DNA from 2 places in the Pseudomonas sp. GNP014 genome. Region 2 is predicted to be linked to the other one. Evidence: riboswitches for the same ligand, from Rfam matches in the RefSeq annotation. Region 2 holds a riboswitch; the other holds the start of a gene.
What was found. Region 2 has a riboswitch for cobalamin ahead of cobO (cob(I)yrinic acid a,c-diamide adenosyltransferase). Riboswitches for the same ligand answer to the same signal wherever they lie in the genome.
Positions count from the first base shown of each region.

Region 1 (6,239 bases), 810 kb from region 2:
TGCGCGTTGATCGAGCGGCTGAGTGCATTGCTGGAGATGCGCAGGTTCTCGTGCATGTCCTCAGAAATCTTTACGATGCCCATATATGAATCCGATACGATGTGTATATGGATCGTATATTAGCCAAGCCTTACGCCAAATTGCAAACGCACACAATCTGCAGGACGTAGCGCGGCAAATCGCAGGCAAAAAAAAGCTGCCAAAAGAGGCAGCAAAAACTTTAAGAACACGCGATGTATTGGGCTCAGCATAGACGCCGGATAATGACAGTGTCATGACAGGCGCACATTCATCGAACCGCCTCGCTGCCGTCATCAGGATGTCATCAACTTCACGGCAGAATCCTCGCAAACCGTCTTGAGCCTTGAGACGGACGTTTTGCAAGGACTCCCATGAAAGAAGACGCCTCGCTGTTTGCCGCCATCGACCTGGGTTCGAATGCATTTCGCATGATGATCGGCCAGTCGGTCCGCAGCCGCAAAGGCTTCATGATTCAGGAGGTGAAAACCTTGCGCGAACCGGTGCGCCTGGCCGAGGGGTTTGACGGTGGCGCGCTGGACACCCTGGCGCTGGATCGCGGCTGGCAGGCGTTGGCGCGGTTCGGCAAAAAGCTGCGGGGGTTCGAAGCGGGTCGGGTGCGTGCGGTGGCCACCAGCGCCGTGCGCGAAGCCGACAATGCACAACTGTTTCTCGCCAGCGCGGAGCGGCATCTGGGCTTTGACATCGACGTCATTTCCGGACATGAAGAGGCTCGGCTGGTGTATGCCGGCGTGGCGCATGCACTGCCGACTGCCGACGACATGCGTCTGGTGGTCGATATTGGTGGCGGTTCCACCGAACTGATCCTCGGCCAAGGCTCGCAACCGTTGCTGACTGAAAGCATTGCCATCGGCAGCGGCACGCTGGGCGCGCGCTATTTTCCCGATGGGCGCATTACCCCCGGTGCCTTGCAAGAAGCCGAGCGCGTCGCCATCCTGCAATTTGAAAAAGTCGCCCGCCGCTATCGCGCGCAAGGCTGGCAGCAAACCATTGGCTCCTCCGGCACCGCGCGCATGCTCGCCAAGGTGCTCAAGGCCAATCGCCTGAACGACTTCGGCCACGACGGCATTACCTACGGTGGGCTGTTGCGCCTGTCGTTACTGCTGCTGAAAGTGAAGAACGTCCAGCAACTGAAACTCGCCGGCCTGCAAGCGCACCGCCAGAGCATTCTACCCGGTGGCCTGGTGTTGATGCTGGCGGCGTTCAAGGTGTTCGGCATTTCGCAGATGGTGCCCTCCGAACCGGGCCTGCGCCTGGGCGTACTGCACGGTTTGATGAGCAAGCATTAATCCCCCTCCGGCAGATTCGTCTCCCCTAAAGCGGCTCGATCGACTACCATGCCGCCGCCGGTTTCCATACGGAATTAATAGGGAATCCGAGGTGCGTCAGCGCATCGTTCGGAACTGCCCCCGCAACTGTAGGTGCTGAGCCTGCTCCACGACTGCCACTGGGTGAACCCGGGAAGGCCGGAGCACAGGCGATGACGCATCAGTCAGGAGACCTGCCGGCACAGTGACTACTAACCGGCGGGGTGTCCGGGAAGGACATCGTGCCGTGCGCGTCTTCGTTTGATCAGCAGCCTTGCGCTGTTGCCATGACTGCGTTCGCTGGTGTGTTTCCAGACCGTACTCTCCCCGCCTTGCGTACGGTTCCCCTGGAGACTGCCCATGCTGCTGCCCCGCGTTGCCATCCTGCTCACCGGCCTGAGTCTTTGCACGCTCGCCCATGCAGCGCCGACGACCTATCCACTGACCGTCGAGAACTGCGGCAGCACCCTGACCTTCCAGCACGCCCCCACGCGCACCGTCACCATCGGCCAGGCTGGCACCGAAATGCTTTACGCCCTGGGCCTGGGCGACAAGGTGGTCGGCACCTCGCTGTGGTTCAACGACGTGCTGGTCACGTACAAGGCGCAGAACGACAAGATCGAACGCCTGGCCGATAACGAGCCGAGTTTCGAAGCGGTGATCGGCAAGCGCCCGGAACTGGTCGCCGTGGAGCTGGAATGGATGGTCGGCCCACAAGGTGCAGTGGGCACACGCGAGCAGTTTCATGAGCTGAAAATTCCGACGTACCTGCTGCCCTCCGATTGCGAAGCCAAGGACAACCTCGTCGGCGCCGACGGTACCCGGCTGGCGCCGTTTCGCATCGACACGATTTACAAGAGCGTGAGCCAACTGGCGCAAATCTTCGATGTGCAGGACCGCGGCCAGCAGCTCAATGAACAACTCAAGGCCAGCCTCGCCCGATCAGTCGCCACGGTTCAGGGCAAACAATTGAAAGACGCAAGTGCCGTGGTCTGGTTCTCCAGTGCGCAGATGGACATCGAGCCCTTCGTGGCCGGACACAAAGGCATTCCCGATTTCATGCTGAGTACCCTCGGCGTACGCAACGTAGTGCAATCCGATGAAGAGTGGCCGACGGTCGGCTGGGAAACCATCGCCAAGGCCAACCCGACCTTCATCGTCATCGCACGCATGGATCGCCGGCGCTTCCCCGCTGACGACTATCAGAAGAAACTCGCCTTCCTGCGCAGCGACCCGGTGACCCGCAACATGGACGCGGTGAAAAACAACCGCATCATCATTCTCGACGCCCTGGCCATGCAGGCCAGCCTGCGCACGTTCGATGGCATCGAGCAACTGGCCACGGCCCTCAACGGCTATGACCTGTCGCAATGAATAAAAGCCTGATCCGCGCACTACTGGCCCTGACGACACTGTTGATCGCCGTGCTCGCGGGAGTCGCCATCGGAGAGACGTCGATTGCTCCGGACGTGGTGCTAAAAGTGCTGGCCAACAAGCTGTGGACCGCCGGGCATGCGCTCGACCCGATCGACGAAGGCATTGTCTGGAACTACCGCCTGACCCGCGCCCTGGTCGCCGCCGCGTGCGGTGCCGGTCTGGCGACGTGCGGGGTGATTTTGCAGTCGCTGCTGCGCAATCCGCTGGCCGATCCCTATTTGCTCGGCATCTCCGCCGGGGCCTCGACCGGCGCGGTGATGGTGGCGCTGCTCGGGATTGGGGCCGGGGCGATTTCGCTGTCCGCCGGAGCTTTTGCCGGCGCGGTAACGGCGTTCGTGCTGGTCATTCTGCTGGCCCGTGTCAGCGGTTCGGCCAACGGCACCGGGCAGATCATTCTCGCGGGGATCGCCGGCTCGCAGCTGTTCAATGCGCTCACCGCGTTTCTGATTACCCGTTCGGCGAGTTCCGAGCAGGCGCGCGGCATCATGTTCTGGCTGCTCGGTAATCTCGGCGGCGTGCGCTGGCCGTCGGTGTGGCTGGCGGTGCCGGTGGCCCTGTTCGGCTTGCTGGTGTGCCTGTGGCATCGGCGCGCGCTGGATGCATTTACCTTTGGCGCGGATTCGGCGGCGTCCCTCGGCATACCGGTGCGGCGGGTGCAGATTGTGCTGATCGGTTGCGCGGCGCTGGTAACGGCGGTGATGGTGTCGATTGTCGGCTCGATCGGTTTTGTCGGTCTGGTGATTCCCCATGCGGCGCGTCTGTTGCTCGGCACCGGGCATGCCCGTCTGCTGCCGGCCAGCGCATTGGGGGGCGCGGTGTTTCTGATTGCCGCCGACGTGCTGTCGCGCACCCTGATCAAGGGTCAGGTGATTCCGGTCGGTGTGATTACCGCGCTGGTCGGCGCGCCGGTGTTTGCGCTCATCCTGGTTGGCCGGAGATCGGCTCGATGAACCCGGTGTTGAGTTGTTCCGGGCTGACGTTCAAGGTGCGCGGTGCCGAGTTGCTTAACGGTGTCTGCCTGGAGGTCCAGCGCAGCGAGACCCTCGGCATCGTCGGGCCCAATGGCTCGGGCAAATCCACTTTGTTGAAACTGCTTGCCGGATTGCGCGAGCCGAGCGCTGGCGAGGTTCTGCTCGAAGGCCAGCCCCTCGGAAAAATGCCCCGGCGCAGCATTGCGCAAAAACTGGCGGTGGTCGAACAACAGGCCGACACCGACGACGGCATCCGCGTATTCGACGCCGTTGCACTGGGGCGCACACCGTGGCTGTCAGCGCTGCAGCCGTGGTCGCAGGTGGACGACGCCATCGTTGAACAGGCGTTGATCGACGTCGATGCGCTGCACCTGCGCACGCGTGTCTGGCGTCACTTGTCAGGCGGTGAACGCCAGCGCGTGCACATTGCCCGAGCGTTGGCCCAGCGCCCGCAAATCCTGCTGCTGGACGAACCGGCCAACCACCTCGACATCCAGCATCAATTGACCATCCTCAACGTGGTGCAGGCGTTGCCGGTGACCACACTGATTGCATTGCATGACCTCAATCAGGCGTTGAAATGCGATCGGCTGGCGGTGCTGGAACGCGGCCGGCTGGTGGCTCTGGGCAAGCCGCTGGAAGTGCTGACGCCGCAGCGGCTACAGGAAACGTTCGGGGTCAAGGCGCACTACCTGACAGACCCGTTCGATGGTGCGCAGATCCTGCGATTTCATTCATAAGACACAGCCCGCTCCACAACGGCTGTGTTTCATGCGGCCCAAGCGTTACGCCAGCTCTTTGCGCAACTGCCGCGCCGCCGCGACCATGTGCACCAGCGCCGCTTCGGTCTCCGGCCAGCCGCGGGTTTTCAGGCCGCAGTCCGGGTTGACCCACAGGCGCTCGGCCGGGATGCGCCGGGCCGCCTTGCGCAGCAGACCGGCCATTTCCGCGACCTGCGGAATCCGTGGCGAGTGGATATCGTAGACGCCCGGGCCGATGTCGTTCGGGTAGGCGAAGGCTTCGAAGGCGTCGAGCAGTTCCATGTCCGAACGTGACGTCTCGATGGTGATCACATCCGCATCCATCGCCGCGATGGACTCGATCACATCGTTGAACTCGCTGTAGCACATGTGCGTGTGAATCTGGGTTTCGTCGTGCACCCCGCCAGCGCACAGGCGGAACACCTCGCTCGCCCAGTCCAGATACTGCTGCCACTGAGCCTGACGCAACGGCAAGCCTTCGCGGAATGCCGCTTCGTCGATCTGCACGATCCTGATCCCGGCCGCTTGCAGATCGACCACTTCGTCACGGATCGCCAGCGCCAGTTGCCGGGCCTGCACTTCGCGGCTGACATCTTCACGAGGGAACGACCACATCAACATGGTCACAGGCCCGGTCAGCATGCCCTTCATCACTTTGTCGGTCAGACCCTGCGCATAGCGGATCCATTCGACAGTCATGGCGTGCGGACGGCTGAGGTCGCCGAAGATCACCGCCGGCTTCACGCAACGCGAGCCGTAACTCTGCACCCAGCCAAAACGGGTGAACACGTAGCCATCCAGTTGCTCGGCAAAGTACTCGACCATGTCATTGCGCTCGGCTTCACCGTGTACCAGCACGTCGAGGCCCAGCCGTTCCTGGATGTCCACCGCATGGCGGATTTCGCTGTGCATGGCTTCGGTGTATTCGGCCGCGCTCAGCTTGCCTTGCTTGAACGACTGCCGCGCCAGACGGATCGACGCAGTCTGCGGGAACGAACCGATGGTGGTAGTCGGGAACAGCGGCAGGTCCAGCCGGGCACGTTGCTTGGCGATACGCTGGGCGAACGGCGACTGACGCTGGCTGTCCTTGGCGGTGATCGCCGCCACCCGGGCCTGCACAGCCGGTTTGTGAATGCGCGGAGACGCGGCGCGACTGGTCTGCACCGAACGGCTTTGCGTCAATGCGCGCAGCACTTTTGGCGCTTCCGGCGCCTTGACCGCGTGCGCCAGTACCGCGACTTCTTCGCACTTTTGCACTGCGAATGCCAGCCAGCTCTTCAGCTCGGCATCAAGACTGTCTTCGCGGCTCAGATCCACCGGGCTGTGCAGCAGCGAGCAGGACGGCGCGACCCATAGACGTTCACCCAGGCGCTCATGGGCGTGTTGCAGGGTCGCCAGGGCGTTTTCCAGATCGCAGCGCCAGACATTGCGGCCATTGACCATCCCCAGCGACAGCACTTTGTAGGCCGGCAGGCGATCGAGAATGGTCGGGTACTGTTCCGGCGCGCGCACCAGGTCAATGTGCAGTCCATCGACCGGCAGGTTGGCGGCCAGACCGAGGTTTTCTTCCAGCCCACCGAAATAGGTAGCAACCAGCTTTTTCAGGGGATCGCGCTGAATCTGGTTGTAGGCACGCTCGAACGCGTTCTTCCACGCTTGCGGCAAGTCGAGCACCAGAATCGGTTCGTCGATCTGCACCCATTCGACACCGAGCGCGGCGAGCC
Region 1 is NZ_JBTGUS010000001.1:3,891,471-3,897,709, reverse strand. Features, by position in the region: gene ACXX9E_RS17530 (ParD-like family protein) at 1-83, opposite strand, end outside; gene ACXX9E_RS17525 (Ppx/GppA family phosphatase) at 393-1,328, shown strand; cobalamin riboswitch at 1,370-1,562, shown strand; gene ACXX9E_RS17520 (ABC transporter substrate-binding protein) at 1,707-2,720, shown strand; gene ACXX9E_RS17515 (FecCD family ABC transporter permease) at 2,729-3,733, shown strand; gene ACXX9E_RS17510 (ABC transporter ATP-binding protein) at 3,730-4,494, shown strand; gene metE (5-methyltetrahydropteroyltriglutamate--homocysteine S-methyltransferase) at 4,540-6,239, opposite strand, start outside.
Region 1: linked by a shared signal. The riboswitch ahead of ACXX9E_RS17520 (ABC transporter substrate-binding protein) and the one ahead of cobO (cob(I)yrinic acid a,c-diamide adenosyltransferase) in region 2 are both predicted to bind cobalamin.

Region 2 (6,239 bases):
CTGGACAGCCTGTCGAAGGCGTATTGGCAGAAAGCGTATCTGAGTGCCAAGCGCGTGTTGCAACCTGAGCACCTGGCGCGTAACCCTTAGTTCAATGACTCACAATCCAATGCAGGAGTGAGCCTGCTCGCGATAGCAGTCAATCAACAGTGATGTTGAAGATGACGCTGTCATCGCGAGCAGGCTCACTCCTGCAGTTGTTTTGGTTCAGGCAAAAGTTATTTGGCGAACGATACTCGCCACACTTTGTTGCCCACATCATCGGCCACCAGCAAGTCCCCTTGCTGGTCGATCACCACGCCCACCGGGCGACCTAGCGCATTCTCATCCTTGTCGAGGAAACCGGTCAGCACATCCACCGGTGTTCCGTTCGGTTTGCCTGCGCTGAACGGGACAAAAATCACTTTATAGCCACTGTGCGGCTTGCGGTTCCATGAGCCGTGCTGCCCAATGAACGCGCCTTCCTTGAACTGCGCCGGCAGGCTATTGCCCTCGGCGAACGTCAGACCCAGCGAAGCGGTGTGCGGGCCTACGGCATAGTCCGGGGCGATGGCCTTGGCCACCAGATCAAGGTTTTGCGGTTTCACGCGCTCATCCACATGCTGCCCGTAATAGCTGAATGGCCAGCCATAGAAACCACCGTCCTTGACCGAAGTGATGTAGTCCGGCACCAGGTCGCTACCGATTTCGTCACGCTCGTTGACTGCCGTCCACAGTGCGCCTGTGGTGGGTTCCCAGGCCAGGCCGTTGGGGTTGCGGATGCCCGAGGCGAAGATCCGGTGATTGCCAGTGGCGCGATCCACCTCCCAGATCGCTGCGCGTCCTTCTTCTTTATCCAGACCGTTTTCGCCGACGTTGCTGTTCGAGCCGACGGTGACGTACAGCTTGCTGCCGTCCTTGCTGGCGATGACGTTTTTGGTCCAGTGGTGATTCAGCGTGCCGCCCGGAAGATCGGTGACCTTGATCGGCTGCGTCTTGATCTCGGTCGCGCCGGGTTCGTAGTGAAAGCGCAGCAGGCGATCGGTGTCGGCGACATACAGGTCATTGCCCACCAGTGTCATGCCGAACGGCGAGTTGAGGTTTTGCAAAAATACTGTGCGGGTCTCCGCTACGCCGTCGTGATCGGCATCGCGCAGCAGGGTGATACGGTTCGGGCTCGGCACGCCGGCACCGGCCTTGCCCATGACTTTTTTCATGACCCAGCCACGAATGCCGCTGCTGTCGTCCGGTTTCGGCGGGGCGTTGGTTTCCGCTACCAGCACGTCACCATTGGGTAGTACGTAAAGCCAGCGCGGATGATCGAGGCCTTCGGCAAACGCGGCCACTTGGGTGCCGGCCGCAGCGGTTGGTTTGCCGCCGGCGGGCCAGCCGACTGCCGGAGCGATGTTCACTGTCGGGATCAGGGTCTTGTTCGGTTCGGGCAGTTTCGGTGACGGGCCGGTGCCGTCGGAGACTTGCAGGCTAGAGGATTCACCGCAGGCGGTGAGCCCTCCGGCGAGGGCGATGACGAAAGCGAGTCGGGTTTTGCGCATTACTGATCTTCCCTATGAATGCATTCCTAATCATAGAGGAGCTGACGCGCCCGATGGTTCAACCGCTTAGCCACGGGCCTCTTTGAACAGCACGGCGATGCCCGGGTGATAGTTGCCGGCTTCGCTGCGCAGTTTTCGGTAGGCGTAAGGGAAGTACCAGGCGACCGCGCAGGTGTGTTCCTTTTGCAGATCGTCGACCATGTCCTGCAATTCTTCAGGGCTGGCGCTGTGCTGGGCCTTTTGCGGGGCGACGAACAGGCAGCCAAGCCGCAGATCACTGGCGTAGCTGATGCGTTTGGCGTCGCTGGTAATGTCCTGCAGGGCCTGGGTCAGGTTGAGGTTGTTGACCCGTGGCCAGCGCTGCGTGGCCTGAATGAAGGCGCGGTCGTCAGTCCCGGCGATAAACAGATCGGCGCGGGCGTTGCGCTCGCCATCCTCGTTCTGTTTGCGGGTGGGCGTCTGGCTGAGGGTCACCAGTTCGGCCATCCAGGCTGCCGCCGAGAGCAATCCGAGATTGGCGTTCTCGTCATGCCAGTAAGGCGTGTCGCTGTCGCCGCGCACGGCGTTGTAACGGTCGATACAGTCAAACCAGCGTTCAAGCACCGGGCGCAGGAATTCCAGGCGCGGGTTGCTGATGATCATGCCTTGCATCGTCATCATCCTTATTGTTGTGATGGGCTTTTCCGGGAAAAGCATGGCTCTTTGATATCACTTGTATCAGTGTGGCACAAGATTGGCGTCAGATAATTGATCGACGGCAGTTATTCGACCGATGTCCCCCTCTTTAATTGACGCTCCACCCCCAACCCTCTAACCTTCGCGGCTTGTTTCAGGTGCTCTGTGACACCCCGTCGACAGAGTGAAACAGGGAAGCCGGTGAGGGTTGTCTTCGCGCGAAGAGCCACCACAATCCCGGCGCTGCCCCCGCAACGGTAAATGAGTAAAAGCTGCGCCTTGAGCCACTGCCTCGACAGAAGCGGGAAGGCGCGCAGCCAGGCGCATCGCCGCTCATGAGCCCGGAGACCGGCCTGATCCATCCAGCGGCATCACGGTGGGCGATGCCAGGCTTTTTGCCGTCTATTCTTGTGCCTGCCCGCCGTTATTCAGCCTCAACGGAGAGCTCCCCCATGACTGATTCCCCCGAGCGTGATGAACGCCATCTGGCGCGCATGCAGCGCAAAAAAGCCGTGATCGACGAGCGCATCGCCAACTCGCCCGATGAGTGCGGTCTGGTGCTGGTGCTGACCGGCAACGGCAAAGGCAAAAGCAGTTCGGCGTTCGGCATGCTTGCCCGCGCGATGGGCCACGGCATGCAGTGCGGCGTGGTGCAGTTCATCAAGGGCCGTAACAGCACCGGCGAAGAGCTGTTTTTCCGCCGCTTCCCGGAGCAAGTGCGCTTTCATGTGATGGGCGAGGGTTTCACCTGGGAAACCCAGGATCGTCAGCGCGATATCGCCGCCGCCGAAGCGGCGTGGGAAGTGTCCCGCGAGCTGTTGCGCGATCCGTCGATCGGCCTGGTGGTGCTGGATGAATTGAACATCGCCCTCAAGCACGGCTACCTCGACCTCGATCGGGTACTGAGCGACTTGCAGGCGCGTCCGCCGATGCAGCACGTGGTCGTCACCGGCCGCGCAGCCAAGCCGGAAATGATCGAGATGGGTGACACCGTCACCGAAATGGGCATGCTCAAACATGCCTTCCAGGCCGGCATCAAAGCGCAGAAAGGCGTCGAACTTTGAATCAGCCACGTCACTGCCCGGCGGTGTTGATCGCTGCGCCGGCCTCCGGTCAGGGCAAGACTACCGTCACCGCTGCGCTGGCGCGTTTGCATCGCAATCAGGGGCGCAAGGTGCGCGTCTTCAAGTGCGGCCCGGACTTTCTCGATCCGATGATTCTCGAGCGCGCCAGCGGTGCGCCGGTGTATCAACTGGACATGTGGATGGTCGGCGAGCAGGACAGTCGGCGTTTGCTGTGGGAAGCGGCCGCCGAGGCCGATCTGATCCTGATCGAAGGTGTGATGGGCCTGTTCGACGGCACGCCATCAAGCGCCGATCTGGCGCGGCATTTCGGCGTGCCGGTACTTGGCGTGATCGACGGCACCGCGATGGCGCAGACTTTCGGTGCGTTGGCGCTGGGCCTGGCGAAGTATCAACCGGATCTACCGTTCGCTGGCGTGCTGGCCAACCGCGTCGGCACCTTGCGTCACGCGCAATTGCTCGAAGGCAGCCTCACTGAAGGCCTGCGCTGGTACGGCGCGCTTTCCCGCGAAACCGGAATCGAGTTGCCGAGCCGGCACCTCGGTCTGGTGCAGGCCAGTGAGCTCAATGACCTGGATCTGCGTCTCGACGCGGCCGCCGAAGCATTGGCCAGCAGTTGCGAGGTAGCGCTGCCACCGGCCGTGGAATTTGCCGCGCCTGAAGTCATCACCGCCGAACCATTGCTCGAAGGCGTGCGCATTGCCGTCGCCCGCGATGAAGCCTTTGCCTTTATCTACGGCGCCAGCCTCGACCTGTTGCGGGCGATGGGCGCCGAGTTGAGTTTTTTCTCGCCGATCCGCGACACGCAATTGCCCGAGGCCGACAGCCTGTATCTGCCTGGCGGTTACCCGGAACTGCACCACGCGGCGTTGTCGCAAAACACCGCAATGCTCGACGCGATCCGCGCGCACCATGCGGCCGGCAAGCCGTTGCTCGCCGAATGTGGCGGCATGCTCTATCTGCTTGATTCGTTGACCGATGTCGAAGGCCGCCGTGCCGAACTGCTCGGGCTGCTGCGCGGTGATGCGGTGATGCAAAAACGTCTGGCGGCACTGGCGCTGCAAGCGGTGGACCTGCCGGAAGGTTCGTTGCGCGGCCACACCTATCATCATTCGCTGACCACCACTGAGCTGACACCGATTGCCCGTGGCTTGAGCCCGAATGGCGGACGCGGGGCCGAGGCGGTTTATCGCGAGGGGCGGATGACGGCTTCGTATGTGCACTTTTATTTTCCGTCGAATCCTGCTGCGATTGCCGCATTGTTTGCGCCAGATCGTGACGCCGCCTTCGCGAGCAAGCTCGCTCCCACAGGGGATCGCGTTTCTTGAGCAAGCACCCCGTCCAATGTGGGAGCGAGCTTGCTCGCGAAGAGGCCATGACCGACAACGCATTTACCGAGGCCGAGCGCCAAGCCGTCTATCGAGCCATCGCCGAACGCCGCGACATGCGTCACTTCACCGGTGGCACGGTCGAACCGGAGCTGTTGCGCCGTCTATTGGAGGCTGCCCATCAGGCGCCGAGCGTCGGTCTGATGCAGCCGTGGCGCTTCATCCGCATCAGTGATCGCACCTTGCGCGGGCAGATCCAGAACCTCGTGGAAGAAGAACGCATCCGCACTGCCGAAGCCCTTGGCGAGCGCAGCGATGAGTTCATGAAGCTCAAGGTCGAAGGCATCAACGACTGCGCCGAGGTGTTGGTCGCGGCGCTGATGGACGATCGCGAAAAACATATTTTCGGTCGCCGCACATTGCCGGAAATGGACATGGCCTCGTTGTCCTGTGCGATCCAGAACCTGTGGCTGGCCGCTCGCGCCGAAGGCCTGGGCATGGGCTGGGTGTCGCTGTTCGAACCGCAGGCGCTGGCCGATCTGCTGCAACTGCCGGCCGGGGCCAAGCCGCTGGCGGTGTTGTGTCTGGGGCCGGTCAAGGCATTTTATCCGGCACCGATGCTGGTCCTCGAAGGGTGGGCGCAGGCGCGTCCGCTGAATGAGTTGCTGTTTGAAAATTTTTGGGGAGTGAGTCAATGAGTGTGGCGTTGTTGAGTGTCGCCGCCGTGGCGCTGGATGCGCTGCTGGGTGAACCGAAACGCTGGCATCCGCTGGTGGCGTTCGGCAATTTCGCCGGGCGCATCGAGCAACGTTTCAATGCGGGCGGGCGCGGCTGGCGCAGTCATGGGGTCACCGCGTGGGTGATCGCCGTGCTGCCGCTGACGCTGCTCGCCACCGCGTTTTCCTGGGCGCCGTACGTGGGCTGGCTCGTCGAGATTCTCGCGCTGTATTGCGCCCTCGGCATGCGCAGTCTTGGCGAACACGTCGAGCCCGTAGCCAAAGCCCTGCGCAGCGATGATCTGGAAGAGGCGCGCAAGCGCGTCGGCTATCTGGTCAGCCGCCAGACCTGTGAACTGGACAGCACCGCCGTCGCTCGCGCCGCCACCGAATCGGTGCTGGAAAACGGCAGCGACGCGGTGTTCGCCGCGCTGTTCTGGTTTATCGTCGCCGGTGCGCCGGGCGTGGTGCTCTATCGTTTGAGCAATACGCTCGACGCGATGTGGGGCTATCGCAACGAACGCTTCGAGCGCTTCGGTTGGGCGGCGGCGAAAATCGACGACGTCCTCAACTACATTCCTGCGCGTCTGGTGGCGTTGACCTACGCGTTGCTCGGCAATACCCGACTGGCCTGGAAGTGCTGGCGTAGCCAGGCGCCCAAGTGGGACAGCCCCAACGCTGGCCCGGTCATGGCGGCCGGCGCTGGCGCGCTGGGCGTGGAGCTGGGCGGCCCGGCGATCTACCACGGCGAACTGCACGAGCGTCCACAACTTGGTGAAGGTGTGCCGGCCGATGCCGATTCCATTGATCGCGGCTGGCAATTGGTCCAGCGCGGGGTATGGTTATGGCTGCTGATTCTCTGCGTGGGGGCTGAATTCTATGCTTGAGCACGGTGGCCGGCTGCGC
Region 2 is NZ_JBTGUS010000001.1:3,085,569-3,091,807, forward strand. Features, by position in the region: gene ACXX9E_RS13900 (C40 family peptidase) at 1-90, shown strand, start outside; gene ACXX9E_RS13905 (PQQ-dependent sugar dehydrogenase) at 219-1,532, opposite strand; gene ACXX9E_RS13910 (hypothetical protein) at 1,599-2,183, opposite strand; cobalamin riboswitch at 2,347-2,578, shown strand; gene cobO (cob(I)yrinic acid a,c-diamide adenosyltransferase) at 2,660-3,271, shown strand; gene ACXX9E_RS13920 (cobyrinic acid a,c-diamide synthase CobB) at 3,268-4,617, shown strand; gene bluB (5,6-dimethylbenzimidazole synthase) at 4,665-5,315, shown strand; gene cbiB (adenosylcobinamide-phosphate synthase CbiB) at 5,312-6,220, shown strand; gene cobD (threonine-phosphate decarboxylase CobD) at 6,213-6,239, shown strand, end outside.